4 regions of the Aeromonas genomosp. paramedia genome follow, and region 3 is predicted to be linked to each of the others. Evidence: predicted binding sites of a transcription regulator. Region 3 holds the regulator's gene; each other region holds the start of a gene.
The links. The regulator sigma-54, encoded in region 3, starts transcription at its own class of promoters, with help from an activator protein. The targets are predictions, from matches to a motif close to TGGCACNGTTTTNGCTT.
Positions count from the first base shown of each region.

Region 1 (4,211 bases), on a different contig from region 3:
CGCATCGGCTCGCGGCGCTCCACCTCCTGCCACATCAGGCCGGAGATCTGGTGCTCCAGCAGCTTGCGGATGCTGGCCATCTCCTTGCGCATCCCCTCCATCTCCTGATCCCGCGGGGCGGACTGGGCAGCACGGGGGCCGGGGGCCGGGCGCGCCTTGGGCTTGGCGGGCTCGGGGGCCGCCCCCCACTGGCCCTGTTCGGCCAGGGTTCTGGGTGCGCTGGCGGCAGACGCCAGTCCGGCGGACTGGGTGCCGGCGCCGCCATTGCCCTGCCAGGAGGCCGGCGCAGCATTGCCGTTGCCCGCCCCATTCGCTGGCCATGACCCCTGAGCGGCGTTGCCGCCCGCCGGATTGGACGGGTTGAGCTTCTGCTGGCGCGCCAGCAGGGCCGCCAGGGTATCGGCATAATATTCGTTCTGCTCCTTGGGGGGAGCCGAGCGCGTCATCTGCTTGCCCGCAGACGAGATATTGACGCTCTCATCGTTCAACTGACGGCGAACCGGCGCATCTTTAGGTCCAGGCACCTGGGACTGATAATCGACGGCCGCGACTATCTCCACCCCACCGGTGACCTTTTTGTTGGACATGATGACGGCATCCGGCCCGAGAGTCTCCTTGACCTCGGCCAGCGCCGTGCGCATGTCTTTGGCAAAAAACCGCTTAATCTTCACCCGTCATCTCCGCTAACTAGCCCTGTCCCACCGCACTGACGATGCGGATCTGCTTGTCATCAGGCACTTCCTGATAAGACAGGACGCGTAATCCAGGAATGGCATTCTTGACAAATTTCGCCAGGGTATTGCGCAATATCCCCGATGTCAGAAGCACGGCCGGCTGGCCTTCCAGTTCTTGTCGTTGAGTGGCTTCCACCAGGGAGCGCTGCATCCGCTCCGCCAGTCCCGGTTCTATACCGGCGCCATCTCCCCCACCTGCTTGCAGGGATTGATGCAATATGCGTTCCAGTTCTGGTGAAAGGGTGATCACCGGCAGCTCGGGCTCGGGGCCGGCAATCTCCTGCACGATCAGCCTGCGCAGGGCGATACGGCAGGCGGCGGTCAGCACTTCCGGGTCAGGGCTGCGTGGCGCATATTCCACGAGGGTCTGCAGGATAGTGCGCATATCGCGAATTGGCACGCCTTCATTGAGGAGATTTTGCAATACCTTGACCAGGTTGCCCATGCTGATCACTTCGGGAACCAGCCCTTCCACCAGCTTGCTCTGATGCTTCCCTATCATGTCCAGCAGTTGCTGCACCTCGTCGTGACCCAGCAGCAGGGCGGCATGGTTGGAGAGGATCTGGCTGAGGTGAGTTGCCACCACGGTGGCCGCATCCACCACTGTGTAGCCAAGGGTCTGGGCCTGGGAGACCTGATCCTTGGCGACCCAGACAGCTTCCAGTCCGAACGCGGGATCCTGGGTCGCTATGCCCTGGATCTGGCCGAACACCTGACCCGGGTTGATGGCCATCTCCTTGTCGTGATAGACGGTGGCCTCGCCGGTGCTCACCCCCATCAGGGTGATGCGGTACTGGTTGGGGGCGAGATCCAGGTTGTCGCGGATGTGCACCGCAGGCACCAGGAAGCCGAACTCCTGGGAGAGCTTCTTGCGCACCCCCTTGATCCGGTTGAGCAGCTCGCCCCCCTGGTTCTTGTCCACCAGCGGGATGAGCTGATAGCCCACCTCCAGGCCTATGATGTCCACCGGCATGACGTCATCCCAGCTCAGGTCCTTCTGCTCCACCGGGGCATCACCCTGGGCCGGCAAGAGTTCACCGCTCGCCGCCCTGGCCTTGTTCAGTTTCTCCCGGCGCAGCAGCCACCAGGCCCCTGCTGCCGCCACGGCCCCCAGACTCAGGAAGGCCAGGTGCGGCATGCCGGGCACACTGCCCATCATCAGCAGTATGCCGGCGGAGATCACCAGCGCCTTGGGGTTCTCGAACAGCTGGCCGAGCACGGCCGTGCCCATGTCCTGATCGGTATTCTGGCGGGTGACTATGATGGCGGCGGCGATGGAGAGCAGCAGGGACGGGATCTGCGCCACCAGGCCGTCACCTATGGCGAGCAGGGTGTAGATCTCGGCCGCTTCGCCGAAGCTGAGCTGGTGCTGCATCATGCCGATGATGAAGCCACCGATGATGTTGATGAAGAGGATCATGATGCCGGCGACGGCATCCCCCTTCACGAATTTGGAGGCACCGTCCATGGAGCCGTAGAAGTCAGCTTCCTGGGTCACGTCCTGACGGCGCTTCTTGGCCTCTTCCTGGTTGATGAGACCGGCGTTCAGGTCCGCATCTATGGCCATCTGCTTGCCGGGCATGGCATCCAGGGTGAAGCGGGCGCTCACCTCGGAGATCCGGCCCGCACCCTTGGTGACCACCACGAAGTTGATGATCACCAGGATCATGAAGACGATGATGCCCACCGCATAGTTGCCGCCGATCACCACGTTGCCGAAGGCCTCGATCACATGGCCCGCCGCCGCGCTGCCGTTGTGCCCTTCCAGCAGCACCACCCGGGTGGAGGCGACGTTGAGGGCGAGTCGCAGCAGGGTCGCTATCAGCAGGACTGTGGGGAAGGCGGCAAACTCCAGCGGCCGACGGGTATAGACGGCCACCAGCAGCACCACTATGGAGAGGGCGATGTTGAAGGAGAAGAGGATATCCAGCATCAGGGGCGGTATGGGGAGCACCACCATGCCGAGGGAGGCGAGCACCAGCAACGGGGTCCCTATCCCCTTGCTGAGCAACCATCTGTACTCTTTGAAGCGGCTCACTCCAGCCTTGAATCCCATCGTTCTTCTCGATTTACCACTGCCGATGGCGAATTAAAGCAAATATCAAGCCAATTACCCAACCAATTGATCTATATTGATTTTATTTTGATGCTGTCAGAAGTCCGTCGGAGGACTTGTTCGGGTAGCTTGATGGGCAGCGAGGTGTTGCCCGCAAATCCCGCTGGAACGGGCAGCGCCATGGTGATCAGTGTGGGGAATGGCGAGCCGATCCATGGCAAACGGGGCGGGAGCGAGGCTAGATGCAATATTCAGGTGGCACAGTGGACTGCTCCCTGGCAACGGGAGCTGTCAACGCCTCAGAGCACTGACGACTTGCGATAGTCCGGTGGCATAGTGGACTGATCTAGGGCGCTCAGGGCAGCCAGCCTCCGCTGAACACCAGACTACCTGCGATATTCCGGTGCCATAGTGGACAGATCCCTGGGGATGGAGACAACCAGCGCCTCCCAAAATAGAGATTACCTGCGATATTCCGGTGCCATAGTGGACAGATCCCTGAGGATGGAGACAACCAGCGCCTCCCAGAATACGGATTATTTGCGATATTCCGGCGGAATGGGGAGATCCCTGGCGACCGGGGTCGGGCGGCGGCCACGACCACGGCGGAACTTCTTGAGCTGATAGACGTAGGCCAGCACCTGGGCCACGGCGGCAAACAGCCCCTCGGGGATCTCCTGGCCAATCTCGGTGGCGTGGTAGATGGCCCGGGTCAGGGGCGGCGAGGACATCACGGGGATGTCGTATTCCCGCGCTATCTCCCGGATCTTCATCGCCACCTCGTCCACCCCCTTGGCCAGCACCTTGGGCGCGGCCCCCGGCTTGCCCGCGTCGTACTTCAGGGCCACCGAGTAGTGGGTCGGGTTGGTGATGATGACGTCCGCCTTGGGCACATCCCCCATCATGCGGCGCATCGCCATCTGCATCTGCAACTGGCGTATCCGCCCCTTGACCTCGGGCTTGCCATCGCTGTCCTTGAACTCGTCCTTGATCTCCTGCTTGGTCATCTTGAGCTGGCGATTGTGGTTCCAGGTCTGGAAGGGCACGTCTATGGCGACGATGGGGATCAGGGCGCAGCAGAGGATGATCAGCATCCACAGCAGCAGATCCAGGGCGTCTATGATGCCGCCGGGGAAACCCTCCAGGGAGAGGTTGAGCAGGTGATTGAACTGGCTCGACAGCATCCACCAGGCGAACAGGCTGATGAACACCACCTTGGCGATGGACTTGACGAGCTCCACCAGGGATTGCACCCCGAACATCCTCTTCAAACCACTCAAGGGGCTCAATTTGCTCCATTTGGGCAACATGGCCTCGGAGGAGAAGTTCATCCCCCCCAGCAATGTGTTGCCCACGAAGGCGGCTATGGTCACCAGCAGGAACAGCAGGCCGAGAGGTTGCAGCAGCTCCCACAGCAGGGT
Region 1 covers NZ_JAAROG010000003.1:351,327-355,537, reverse strand. Annotated here, with positions in the region: gene flhF (flagellar biosynthesis protein FlhF) at 1-671, opposite strand, end outside; gene flhA (flagellar biosynthesis protein FlhA) at 688-2,790, opposite strand; gene flhB (flagellar biosynthesis protein FlhB) at 3,327-4,211, opposite strand, start outside.
Region 1: the regulator sigma-54 is predicted to act here: its motif matches at 2,827-2,843, upstream of flhA (flagellar biosynthesis protein FlhA).

Region 2 (4,211 bases), on a different contig from region 3:
CGCCGCCATCTCCATCCCGCCCATCTGATCCAGGATCTGGCGCTGGCTTTCGGTGATGTCGTTACCGGTGACTTGGTTTTTCTTCTCTTCAGGCATCTCGGTTCGTTACCCATTCTTTGATGACCTGAGCGGCCAGGTCTGGTTCATTCGCTACCAAGGCACGCACGGCCTTGAGCAGGTCCTCGTCACGGTGCAGATCAGGCAGCTTGAGCTGGCCATCCCGCAAGCCGAACACCGGCTCGGCCTCGGCCTGGGCCGCCAGCAGGCTCAGCTCGTCGTCGCCACCCAGTACGGTGTGGTTGTCAAAGTCCAGCTCCCCTTCCGGCTTGGCATCCGGGTAGAGCAGGCGCTTGAGCATGGGCCGCACCACGGTGACGATGAGCACTATGATGACCAGCACCGAGGCGGCGATGCGCACCGCGCGCCAGAACCAGGGCTGCTCGTAGATAGGCATGTCGGCCACGGCTTCCAGCTCGGGGCGGTTGAACGGAATGGCAACCACCTCCAGGGTGTCTCCCCGGGTCACGTCAAAGCCGAGGCCGCCGCTCAGCAGACGGCGCAGGGTATCGAGCTCGGCCTGGCTGCGGGGCTCGCGAGTGACGGCCCCCTCAGCACCGGGAGTGGCCTTGTAATCCACCGCCACCGACACCGTCATGCGGCGGATGCCGCCCTGCTGGCGCCGGATGTGGCTGACGGTAGTGTCCAGTTCGAAGTTGCGGGTCGCCTCCTTGCGGGAGCGGCCGGAAGAGCCGGTTCCCCCTTCAGCGCCGGCGGCCTGTTCGGGAATGCTGGAGGCGGCGGGGGGCTGATTGGTGAGCGCACCAGGCACGCCGCCATTGCTGCCATTGGCGCTGTTCTCTTCCACCGTCATCTCGGAGCGCACCGCAGGCAGGTCAGGATTGTAGGTCTTGCGGGTCTGCTCCTGCTGGGAGAAGTCGAGGGAGAGATCCACCTCGGCGGTATAGTTGTCGGCTCCCAGCACCGGGATCAGGATGGCGTCAATTTTTTGTTTGTATTCGAGCTCCTGCTTCTGCTGCATCGCAAACTCCTTGCGAGTCTGGGCAGAGAGCGGGTCTTGCGAGCCGGAGTTGAGCAGACGGCCGTTCTGATCGGTCACGGTGACGCGGGTCGGCTCCAGGCCGTGCACGGCGGAGGCGACCATGTCGACGATGGAGTCCACCTCCCCCTGGCCCAGGGCAGCCCCTTTCAGGCTCAGCACGACGGTGGCGCTCGGCTTGCGCTCGTTGCGGGCGAACACGTTGTCTTTCGGGATGGCCAGCAGCACCTGGGCCTTGGCGACGTTCTGGAACTGCTCGATGGCGCTCGCCAGCTGGCGCTCGCGGCTCAGTTTCAGACGCTCGCTCTCCATGCGCTGGCTGACCCCGAAGCTGGAGTCCTTGAGCAGTATGGCTTCGCCGTCGTTGCTGGCCTCGCTGCTGCTGGCGAGGCCGGCGCGGGTCAGGCGCAGCCGGATGTCCGCATAATTCTCGGCACTGACCAGCACGCTCTTGCCTTCGACCTGATAGGGGATCTTCTGCTGATCCAGATAATCCAGGGTGGAGACCAGCTCCTGGGTGTTGAAGGTGCCGAGGGGACGCATCTCCGGCTCCTTGCCCCACAGCAGGATGAAGACGGCGATGGCCAGACAGATGGTCAACCCCAGGATCAGGGTGATCTGCCGCAACACATCGGTGTTGGACAAGAAGCCCAGGGCCGAGCTCTTCTGCTCGTGCTCATCGAGGGCGGCAGCCCCCTCGTTGTTCATCAGCAGATCGCCGTTTGGATCGTTAGCCACTCTTCAGGTCCTTATTGCTGACATCTTCGTGATGCTCGGTCGCCATGGGGCCGAGTTATACCGGCATGTTCATGATGGTCTTGTAGGCATCGACCATCTTGTTGCGCACCTGCACCGTCGCCTCGAAGGCGATGGAGGATTTCTGCCCGGCGATCATCACCTCGGACAGGTCCACCGACTTGTCGCCCATATCGAACCGGGTGCGCAGATCGTTGGCGCTGCCCTGCAACTCATTGACGTTGTCCAGGGCCTGCTGCAGCATCTGACCGAAATCCGAGTTGACCGGACGACCGGGCTGGGTCAGCGGCGTGGCACCGGCTTCGACCTTGAGTGCCTGCATCTCTTGCATCAGGCTGCTTGCGCTAATTTCCATCTTCCCTTCCCAGACAAATCATTGACACTGGCAAGCCTTAAGCAATTAGAGTGCCAAAAGAGAAGAGGGACTGGCCGCCGGCGCCAAGGGGCAGCCACAAGCGGGCCCCAGGCCCTGGCTCATGTCACCCCAGCACCAGCTTCAGATAACCGAGATGCAGATCTCGGTGCTCGTCCGCTGGCAGCTTGACCAGCACCTCGTCGTGCAGGAAGCGCGCCTTCTCGGTGGCCTGCTCAGGGTCCACCAGGCCCACCGCCACCAGCCTGGCGACGATGGCCAGCGCCAGAGCCATGGTCGCCTCGTCCGCCCGTCCCCAGCCGAAGACGATCCCCTCAGCCGCCCCTTCCGTCAGGGGTGCGACCTCATCGCCATTGACCCAGAGGACCATGGGACTGCCCTCCTGCAGCCGCAGATAGATGCTCTGCCGCTCCCACTCCCGGCGCCGGTCCACGGCAGATTCAGATGCTTGGGTCATGCCACTCTCCTTGTTCAACGACTGTGTCTTGCTTGCGCCCATGAAAAAGAGGGCCGAAGGCCCCCTTTTTACTGCAAGTCACGTCATTTAAACAGGCAGTATTTCAACATGATAAAAGAAAAATACCGGATCGCTGCCAGGGACCTTAGTCACTTGTTCAGATCGTCATCAAGCCAGTATTTGGAACCCGAGATATTGGCATCGAGCAGCAGCCCCTTCTCCCCGATCTGGTAGATGGCCATGCCGCCATTGTACTTGGCGGTCAGCTCGGCACTCTCCTTGCCGGCCACGGCCCCCACTTCGGAGGTGGCCTCCCAGCCCTTGTTGACGAAGGCATCGAACCTGGCCTTGTCTTCAAACAGCACCACCTGCTGGTAGAACTTGCCCCCCATGCCGGCGGCCAGCCCGGCGCCAAACATCTTCATATAGGTGTGCTTGCCCGTCTTGCGATTGATGGCAACCCCGGATCCCTGGTTGGTGTGCACCATCAGGGAAAACTTGCGCGAGTCGAACACCGCATAGCCATAGGCCTTGTCAAACAGCAACTTGGCGGAGGGTTGCTCGTTGAACAGCCGTACCAGGGCGGTATCGGCCATGGTATCCAGGGCGGTTCTGGCCTCGGCGGGGGTCTTGGGCTCCAGCATGGTGTCGAGCTTCTTGTCGGCGGCCGTCAACCACTCCTTGCCGGTGGCGGCGCTCTCTTCCGTCCAGGCGCCCGCCTTGTTGTAGGCATCGGCTCCCCAGGTGGAGACAGACTCCCAGGTCGCCTTGGAGAAGTCGGTGATCCCCTGCCAGGCTTCCTTGCTGGTGTCGCTCACCGCGGTGCCAAGCTCGGAGGCCGCTTCCTTCAATTTCGCCCAGTCGGCATGGCTGGGGCCAGATGCAAGTGCCAGGACGGCGGCAATCAACCAGGATCGGCTCTTCATTGTGTGCTCCTTTAATATCCCATCAGCGGACATGTCACCCTATCAGATTTAAGACTACTCAAAGAAGTCCTGAGTGCCTGTCCCCTCCAGCGGGTCAACCAGGGCCAGGCTTCCCCGGCGGCGAGGGGACGGCGGCTGTGCCCTCATGAGCGGGCACAGCCTCCCTGACGACAAGGGACAAAAGCTGACCGTAAATATTGTTCGGCCTGACAACCTCGGTTGTATAGTTTTTGGTTAGCCATTCCGGTAAAATCCGCGCCCTTGAATAAGAGCCACCTAAGAGTGATTGAGCGATGTCCAACACAAAACAGGCCCCCAAAGTAGGATTCGTCTCCTTGGGTTGCCCCAAAAATCTGGTCGATTCCGAGCGCATCCTGACCCAGCTGCGTACCGAAGGGTACGATGTGGTGCCCAGCTATGACGATGCGGAGCTGGTGGTGGTCAACACCTGCGGCTTCATCGACAGCGCGGTACAGGAGTCGCTGGAAGCCATCGGCGAGGCCCTGGCCGAAAACGGCAAGGTGATAGTCACCGGCTGCCTCGGCGCCAAAGAGAACCAGATCCGCGAGATCCACCCCAAGGTGCTCGAGATCACCGGCCCCCACGCCTATGAAGAGGTGCTGGGCCACGTTCACAAATACG
Region 2 covers NZ_JAAROG010000003.1:336,411-340,621, reverse strand. Annotated here, with positions in the region: gene fliG (flagellar motor switch protein FliG) at 1-96, opposite strand, end outside; gene fliF (flagellar basal-body MS-ring/collar protein FliF) at 89-1,795, opposite strand; gene fliE (flagellar hook-basal body complex protein FliE) at 1,851-2,168, opposite strand; gene HB860_RS04075 (hypothetical protein) at 2,293-2,643, opposite strand; gene befA (beta cell expansion factor BefA) at 2,793-3,569, opposite strand; gene rimO (30S ribosomal protein S12 methylthiotransferase RimO) at 3,863-4,211, shown strand, end outside.
Region 2: the regulator sigma-54 is predicted to act here: its motif matches at 2,208-2,224, upstream of fliE (flagellar hook-basal body complex protein FliE).

Region 3 (4,211 bases):
GGTCAGCTCAAGCAGGAAGACAGCCAGGTCACCGGCGACCTCATCCGCTACGACATCGTCAAACAGAAGATGATCGCCGAGAGCAAGGGGCCCACCCAGCGCGTCAAAACGGTGTTCCTGCCGGATCAGGTAGAAAACTTCGACAAACCCGCCGATCAGAAGAAGTAGGAAACAGAAGCCATGGCAGTGTTAAAAGCAACGGGTTTGCAGAAGAGCTACAAGCGCCGCATGGTGGTCAGCGACGTGAGCCTGGAAGTGGGCACCGGCCAGATAGTGGGGCTGCTCGGCCCGAATGGTGCCGGCAAGACCACCTCCTTCTACATGATCGTGGGCCTGGTGCAGCGGGATGCGGGTCTCATCACCATCGACGAGCAGGACATCAGCCTGCAGCCCATGCATATCCGCGCCCGCAATGGCATCGGCTACCTGCCCCAGGAGGCCTCCATCTTCCGGCGCCTGTCGGTGTTCGACAACCTGATGGGGGTCATGCAGACCCGCAAGGGGTTGAGCCGCGAGGAGCGTGAGGATAAGGTCGAGCAGTTGCTGGAAGAGTTCAACATCACCCATATTCGCGACAGCCTGGGTCAGAGCCTGTCTGGCGGGGAGCGACGCCGGGTCGAGATTGCCCGGGCGCTGGCGGCAGAGCCGCGATTCATCCTGTTGGATGAACCCTTTGCAGGTGTTGATCCCATTTCGGTCATAGACATCAAGAAGATCATCCAGCATCTGAAGGAAAGAGGGCTGGGCGTACTGATCACGGACCACAACGTCAGAGAGACGCTGGATGTGTGCGAGAAGGCCTACATCGTCAGCCACGGCAAGATGATTGCCGAGGGCGCTCCGGCCGACATCCTCGCCGATGAGCAGGTCAAGCGCGTCTATTTGGGCGATCAATTCAGTCTATAGTAAGGGGGCACCCCTCATTTTTGTTAGGTGACTGCCTCGCTGAACATAAGGATATCCCGACGTAGATGAAGCCGACATTACAGTTGCGTCTCGGTCAGTCCCTGACCATGACGCCACAATTACAACAAGCGATTCGTCTGCTCCAGCTCTCCACCCTGGAACTCCAGCAGGAAATTCAGCAAGCGCTCGATAATAACCCCTTGCTGGAGCAGGAGGAGAATGAGGCGCAGGAAACCAGCCCGATAGAGCCCCAGGACGCCAGTCAACTCGACTCCAGCGACGCCATGGCGCAGGACAGCATGCCGGATGAACTGCCGGTGGACACCACCTGGGATGAGGTCTACTCCGCCGGGACTGCCCAGAGCGCCGGCCCCATCCATGACGGGGAAGACAGCGTCTATCAGGGGGAAACCACCGAGAACCTGCAGGACTATCTGCTGTGGCAGATGCGACTGACGCCGTTCAGCGATCTGGATGCCGCCATCGCCCTCGCCATCATCGACGCCATCGACGAGTCCGGCTACCTGACCGCCTCTCTCGAAGATATTCAGGCTGCAGTCAGCAGTGAAGAGGTAGAAGTTGAACTGGATGAAGTGGAAGCCGTGCTCAAGCGGGTGCAGCATTTCGATCCGGTCGGCATAGCCGCGCGCTCGGTGCAGGAGTGTCTGCTGATCCAGCTTGGTCAGTACTCGCCGGATCTGCCCTGGCTCAATGAGGCAAGGGAGGTGATCCGCGAGCACATGGACCTGCTCGGCAACCGCGACTACCGCACCCTAGCGCGCAAGACCCGGCTCAAGGAGAGCGATCTCAAGGAGGTGCTGGATCTCATCCAGCAACTGGAGCCCAGACCCGGCAATGGCATCATCCAGAGCGAGTCGCAATACGTGATCCCGGACGTCTCCGTGGTCAAGAAAGGGACGAAGTGGGTGGTTGAGCTCAACCCGGATTCGGCGCCGCGCATCCGTGTCAACGAGGCCTATGCGGCCATGGCACGCAATGCCCGCAGCAGCACGGATACCCAGTTCATTCGCTCCCATTTGCAGGAGGCCAAGTGGTTCATCAAGAGTCTGGAGAGTCGCAACGACACCCTGCTCAAGGTGGCCAGCTGCATCGTCGAGCAGCAGCAGGGCTTCTTCGAATACGGTGAAGAGGCCATGAAGCCCATGGTACTCAACGACATCGCCGAGGCGGTGGAGATGCACGAGTCGACGATTTCACGGGTGACGACCCAGAAGTACATGCATACGCCCCGTGGCATCTTTGAACTGAAGTTTTTTTTCTCCAGTCATGTCAACACGGAGGGAGGAGGAGAGTGCTCATCGACCGCAATTCGCGCCCTGATCAAGAAGCTGGTGACGGCCGAAAACCCGGCCAAACCGCTTAGTGATAGCAAGATCGCGGATTTGCTGGCCGAACAGGGTATTATGGTGGCGAGACGCACGATCGCAAAGTACCGTGAATCCTTGTTGATCCCGCCATCCAATCAGCGCAAACGCCTGGTTTAGGCAAACAAAAGGAAGACGTTATGCAAATTAACCTGACCGGACACCATGTCGAGATTACCGAAGCTCTGCGTGATTATGTGAATAACAAATTTGCCAAACTCGAGCGTCACTTTGACCATATCAACAACGTACATGTGGTGTTGAGCGTCGAAAAACTGAACCAGATCGCCGAAGCCAAGCTGCACGTCAGCGGGGGAGAGGTGTTCGCCAATTCGCAGCATGCCGACATGTATGCGGCGATTGATACCCTGCTGGATAAACTGGATCGGCAGATCATCAAGCACAAAGATAAGTTAAATCAAAAATAACTATGCAACTTGAACACATACTGAGTCGGGACTGCACCAAGAGTGCGGTCCCTTGTACCAGCAAGAAACGCGCCCTCGAGATCATCAGTGAGCTGGCCGCAGAGCGCCTCGGCGCCTCCCGCCAGGTGCTGTTCGAAAGCCTGCTGGCGCGGGAAAAGATGGGCAGTACCGGGATCGGTGCCGGTATCGCCATTCCCCATGGCCGGATCGACGACGCCTTTGCGCCGACCGCCGTGCTGATGACCTTCTCCGAACCCATCCCTTTCGATTCTATCGACAATCAACCGGTTGACCTGCTCTTTGCATTGCTGGTGCCGGAAAGCGAGTGCAAGCAGCATCTCAAGACCCTTTCCCTGATGGCATCCAAGCTGGGTGACAAGGCCGTCTGCCGCCAGTTGCGCCAGGCGACCAGCGACGAAGAACTCTATCAGATCATGACCTCGGCCTGATGCCGGGTCTGACACCGCCACGTTGGCGTGAGGGGACAAGATGCAGTTAATAGTGGTAAGCGGTCGTTCGGGCTCCGGCAAGACGGTAGCCCTGAGGGTGCTGGAGGATCTGGGTTACTACTGCGTGGATAACCTGCCGGTCAACCTGCTGCCCCAGCTGATCGTCTCGGTGGAGAGCCAGTATGACAAGCTGGCGGTCAGCATAGACGTGCGCAACCTGCCGACCCAGCCAGACAAGCTGGACAACCTGCTGACCCAGGTGCGCAACGAAGGGCGGGTGGAGTTTTCCAGCTTCTTCTTCGATGCAGACAACGGGACCCTGCTCAAGCGCTATGGCGAGAGCCGCCGGCTGCACCCCCTGTCCCGCAAGCAGCTGTCGCTGGATGAGGCGATCCGGGAAGAGACCCACCTGCTGGCGCCCCTCTCCTCGACCGCCGATCTGCGCATCGATACCACCAACCTCAGCATTCATGACCTCAGCGAGCTCATCAAGACCCGGGTGCTCGGCAAGAAAGAGAACGAGCTGGTGCTGGTGTTCGAGTCGTTCGGCTTCAAATACGGCATCCCCAAGGATGCGGACTTCGTGTTCGATGCCCGTTTCCTGCCCAACCCCCACTGGATCCCGGAGCTCAAGCCGTTTACCGGTCAGGATGAGCCCGTGGCCAACTACCTCTCGGCCCAGGCGGACGTGATGCTGTTCATCCAGCAGATAGAGAACATGCTGGTGACCTGGTTGCCCCACCTGGAGCGCAACAATCGCAGCTATGTGACCGTCGGCATAGGTTGTACCGGCGGACAGCATCGTTCGGTGTTCATCGCCGAGCGGCTGGCCAGCACCTTCCGACTGCTTGGCAAGAACGTGCAGATCCGTCACCGCACGCTGGACAAGCGCTCCACCCAAGCCTGACAGACCCACAGGATGTTCAGATGACAGTTTCCGCCTCGGTAGAAGTCAAAAACAAGCTGGGAATCCATGCCAGACCGGCCATGATGCTGTTCGAGCTGGTGCAGGGGTTCGATGCCCATGTACTGCTGCGCAACGA
Region 3 covers NZ_JAAROG010000001.1:13,693-17,903, forward strand. Annotated here, with positions in the region: gene lptA (lipopolysaccharide transport periplasmic protein LptA) at 1-168, shown strand, start outside; gene lptB (LPS export ABC transporter ATP-binding protein) at 181-906, shown strand; gene HB860_RS00095 (RNA polymerase factor sigma-54) at 972-2,411, shown strand; gene hpf (ribosome hibernation promoting factor) at 2,432-2,719, shown strand; gene ptsN (PTS IIA-like nitrogen regulatory protein PtsN) at 2,722-3,168, shown strand; gene rapZ (RNase adapter RapZ) at 3,209-4,075, shown strand; gene npr (PTS phosphocarrier protein NPr) at 4,096-4,211, shown strand, end outside.

Region 4 (4,211 bases), on a different contig from region 3:
CCCGTTTCTCACCACGCTGCCCGTCTGCCGCATCACGACTGTGGTGGTGGATGAACACCACAGATCCCGTGGCATAGGCAAGGCGCTGATCGCCCATTGTGATGGTTGGGCCAAGGCCCATGATGCCAGCCAGATCAAGCTGGAAGTCATGTCATTCAATGCGCGGGCCAGATCGCTCTACGAGTCTCTTGGCTTCAAGCGCCAGTCCGAGACTTACGCCAGATAAGGCTCCCCTACTGCGGCGAGCCAGTCCACAAGGCTTCGTCATGATGAGGCCTTGTCGTTGGCCTGCCGATGGGGGGCGAGCTGCTGGTGAACCAGGGCCGCCAGCCGGGTGAGGGCGGCCTCCAGCGCCGGGCTCCAGGGATGGGCGCTGTTGAGGCGCAGGCAGTGGTTGTGCTGGCCCTGGCTCGAGAACAGGGCGCCGGGGGCCAACGAGAAGCCGCTGGCCAGCGCCTGGGCATAGAGGGCCCGGCTGTCGAGGCGCGCGTCGAATGTCAGCCAGAGGAAGTAGCCGCCGTCCGGGGTCGAGATATGCACCTCGTCCTGGAAGAGGCGCAGCAGAGCCGCCCGCATCTGCTGCTGGCGCTGGGCCAGGGTGTGGCGTAGGCGGCGAAAATGGGCATCCACCCCGCCCTGGCGCAGCATGTCGGCGAGCGCCAGCTGGCTCGGCACATTGGTGGACAGCGTCGACATCAGTTGCAGCCGCTGGATGCGCTCGGCATGGGATCCGGCCACCACCCAGCCGACCCGAAAGCCCGGCGCCAGGCACTTGGTCCAGGAGCCGCACAGCAGGCTGTCGCCCCGGGCGTCCCAGCGCTTGATGGGGCTGGGGCGCTCGCGGCCAAAGTAGAGCTCGGCGTAGACGTCGTCCTCCACCAGAGGCACCTCATGGGCGTTGAGCAGCGCCATCAGTGCCTGCTTGTGGCCATCCGGCATGGTGTGACCGAGGGGATGCTGCACGTTGCCCATCAGCCAGCACGCCTTGATGGGGCGCTGGGCGAGGGCCTCGGTGAGCAGGGCGAGATCGATGCCCACCCCGGAGATCACGGGGATCTCCACCACGTTGAGCTTGAGCCGCTCTATGGCCTGCAGGGCGCCGTAGAAGGTGGGGGACTCCACCACCACCCAGTCCCCAGGCTCGGTCAGCACCTGCAGGCTTAAGGAGAGCGCCTCCATGGCGCCTGTGGTGATGATGATCTCCTGGGGGTCCACCGCCAGGCCGTCGCTGGCGTAACGCTGGGCGATGGCGCGGCGCAGCGCCTCGTTGCCGGGAGGCAGATCTGCCACCGTGCTGAAGGGATCGAGGCGGCGCATGCAGCTCGCCAGCGCCCGGCCGAGCTGGGGGTGGGGGAAGAGGGCGGGATCCGCCACCGCGAGCCCCAGCGGCACCAGCTCCCGGGATTTGCTCGCCTGCAACACCTCGAACACCAGATCGTTGATGTCCACCGAGCCGCTGTAGCGGGCCTGCTGGGCCGTGCCGGCGGGCAGCGGTGAGGTGGCGGCCTTGACGTAGTAGCCGGACTGGGGCCGCGCCAGGATGAGGCCGCGGCTCTCGAGCAGCTGATAGGCCTGCAGCACCGTCATGGGGCTCAAGTGATGGGTCTTGCAGCTCTGGCGGATGGAGGGGATGCGCTCCCCCGGCTGCCAGAGACCGCTCTCTATCTGCTGCTGCAACAAGGCAGCCAGCTGACCGTAACGGGACATGGTGCGCCCTAACTGTTATAGGTAGATTTCACTATAACTGCATCTGTTATAGGTGTCATGGCACGTGTTGTACTTAACGGGCGAAAACCTGCCTGTTAAATGCAACATAGAGAGTCATGCATGATAAGCCTGGATGATGTGGTCAGCCTCTCCCGAATACAGTTCGGCGCGACGGCGATGTTCCACTTTCTGTTTGTGCCCCTCACCCTGGGGCTGTCCTGGATCCTGGTGATCGCCGAGTCCGCCTACGTGATGACCGGCAAGGTGATCTACAAGGACATCACCCGCTTCTGGGGCAAGCTGTTCGGTATCAACTTCGTCATGGGGGTCACCACCGGCATCACCCTGGAGTTCCAGTTTGGCACCAACTGGGCCTACTACTCCCACTATGTCGGCGACATCTTCGGCACCCCGCTGGCGGTGGAGGGGCTGATGGCCTTCTTCCTGGAGTCCACCCTGGTGGGCCTCTTCTTCTTCGGCTGGGACAAGCTCTCCCGGGGTCAGCACCTGCTGGTGACCATGCTGGTGGCGCTTGGCTCCAACCTCTCCGCGCTCTGGATCCTCATTGCCAACGGCTGGATGCAGAACCCGGTGGGGGCCGAGTTCAACCCCATGACGATGCGCATGGAGCTGGTGGACGTGGCGGCGGTGATCTTCAACCCGGTGGCCCAGGTCAAGTTCGTCCACACGGTGGCGGCGGGCTATGTGGCCGCCTCCCTGTTCGTGATGGGGGTGAGCAGCTGGTATCTGCTGCGTCGCATGGAGGTGCGCTTCGCCCTGCGCTCCTTCGCCATCGCCTCGGGCTTTGGTCTGGCGGCCATCCTCTCTGTCATCGTGCTGGGGGACGAGTCGGGCTATCGCACCGGCGAGGTGCAGAAGGTGAAGCTCGCCGCCATCGAGGCGGAGTGGCACACAGAGCCGGCGCCCGCCTCCTTCACCCTGTTCGGCCTGCCGGATCAGAGCGCCGAGACCACTCACGCCGCGGTCAAGATACCCTATCTGATGGGCATCATCGCCACCCGCTCCCTGGATGAGCAGGTGACGGGTTTGAAAGATCTGAAGGCGCAGCACGAGGTGCGCATTCGCAGCGGCATGCTTGCCCACGACGCCCTGGAGGCGCTGCGCTCAGACGGTAGCAATGCCGCTGCCCGCGCCACCTTCGAGCGCCACCGCGCGGATCTCGGCTACGGCCTGCTGCTGACCCCCTACGCCGCCGATATCGGCAAGGCGGACGAGGCGGCCATCGCCCGGGCGGTCGACGACTCCATCCCCCAGGTGGCGCCGCTCTTCTGGAGCTTCCGGCTGATGGTGGGGATAGGTGTGGTGCTGCTCGGGCTCTTTGCCGCCGCCTTCCTGCAACTGTGCCGGGGCAAGCTGGTGCAATCCCCGCGCCTGCTCAAGGCGCTGTTCTGGAGCATACCGCTGCCCTGGATTGCCATCGAGGCGGGCTGGTTTGTGGCGGAGTTCGGCCGCCAGCCCTGGACCATCAGCGACGTGCTGCCGGTGTCGGCCTCCGTCTCCTTGCTGCAACCTGGGCAACTCTGGTTCAGCCTCGTCTCCATCTTCCTCATCTACAGCAGCCTGCTGGTGGTGGAGCTGTTCTTGTTGCGTCACGTGATCCGCAAAGGGCCCGCCAGCCTGCAGACGGGTCGTTATCAAGGTGAAGTATTGAAAAACGGGAGTCCCGTCTGATGGATTACGAAACCCTGAAACTCATCTGGTGGGGGCTGGTGCTCTTCCTGCTCATCGGCTTCGTGGTGATGGATGGCTTCGATCTCGGGGTCGGCATGCTGCTCCCCGTGGTGGCCAAAACCGATGAGGAGCGGCGAGTGCTGCTCAACAGCGTGGGGCCGGTGTGGGAGGGCAACCAGGTGTGGCTCATCGCCGGTGCCGGTACCCTGTTCGCCGCCTGGCCCCTGGTCTATGCCGCCTCCTTCTCGGCGCTCTACGTGCCCTTCATGTTCCTGCTGTTCGGCCTCTTCCTGCGCCCGGTGGGGTTTGACTATCGCAGCAAGCTGCCGGATCCCCTGTGGCGCCGCTGGTGGGACCGGGCCCTGGTGATGGGGGCCTTGCTGCCGACCCTGGTGTTTGGCGCGACCCTGGGCTTCTTGCTGCAAGGCTTGCCGTTTCGCTTCGACTCGGCCCTTCGCATCCACTACGGCGCCTTCGATTTCAACTGGCCGCTGCTGTTGACCTGCATGGGCACGGGGCTGGCCCTGCTGATGCTCCATGGCTGTAGCTTCCTGCAGTGCAAGACCCAGGGGGTGATAGCAGCGCGCTGCGCCCGCCAGAGCCGCTGGCTCGGCCCATTGGCGAGTATGCTCTTTGCCCTCGGTGGTTTCTGGCTCAGCCAGATGCGCGGTTACCGGATAGCGGAGATAGGGGATCTCAACAGCGCCCTGACCCCCCTGATGAAGCAGGTGACGACGGCGCCGGATGGCTGGTTTGGCAACTTCGTGGCATACCCTGTGCTCTGGGCAGTGCCTGCCCTGGGCCTCGCGCTG
Region 4 covers NZ_JAAROG010000017.1:333,401-337,611, reverse strand. Annotated here, with positions in the region: gene HB860_RS12040 (GNAT family N-acetyltransferase) at 1-226, shown strand, start outside; gene HB860_RS12035 (PLP-dependent aminotransferase family protein) at 265-1,707, opposite strand; gene HB860_RS12030 (cytochrome ubiquinol oxidase subunit I) at 1,828-3,399, shown strand; gene cydB (cytochrome d ubiquinol oxidase subunit II) at 3,399-4,211, shown strand, end outside.
Region 4: the regulator sigma-54 is predicted to act here: its motif matches at 1,766-1,782, upstream of HB860_RS12030 (cytochrome ubiquinol oxidase subunit I).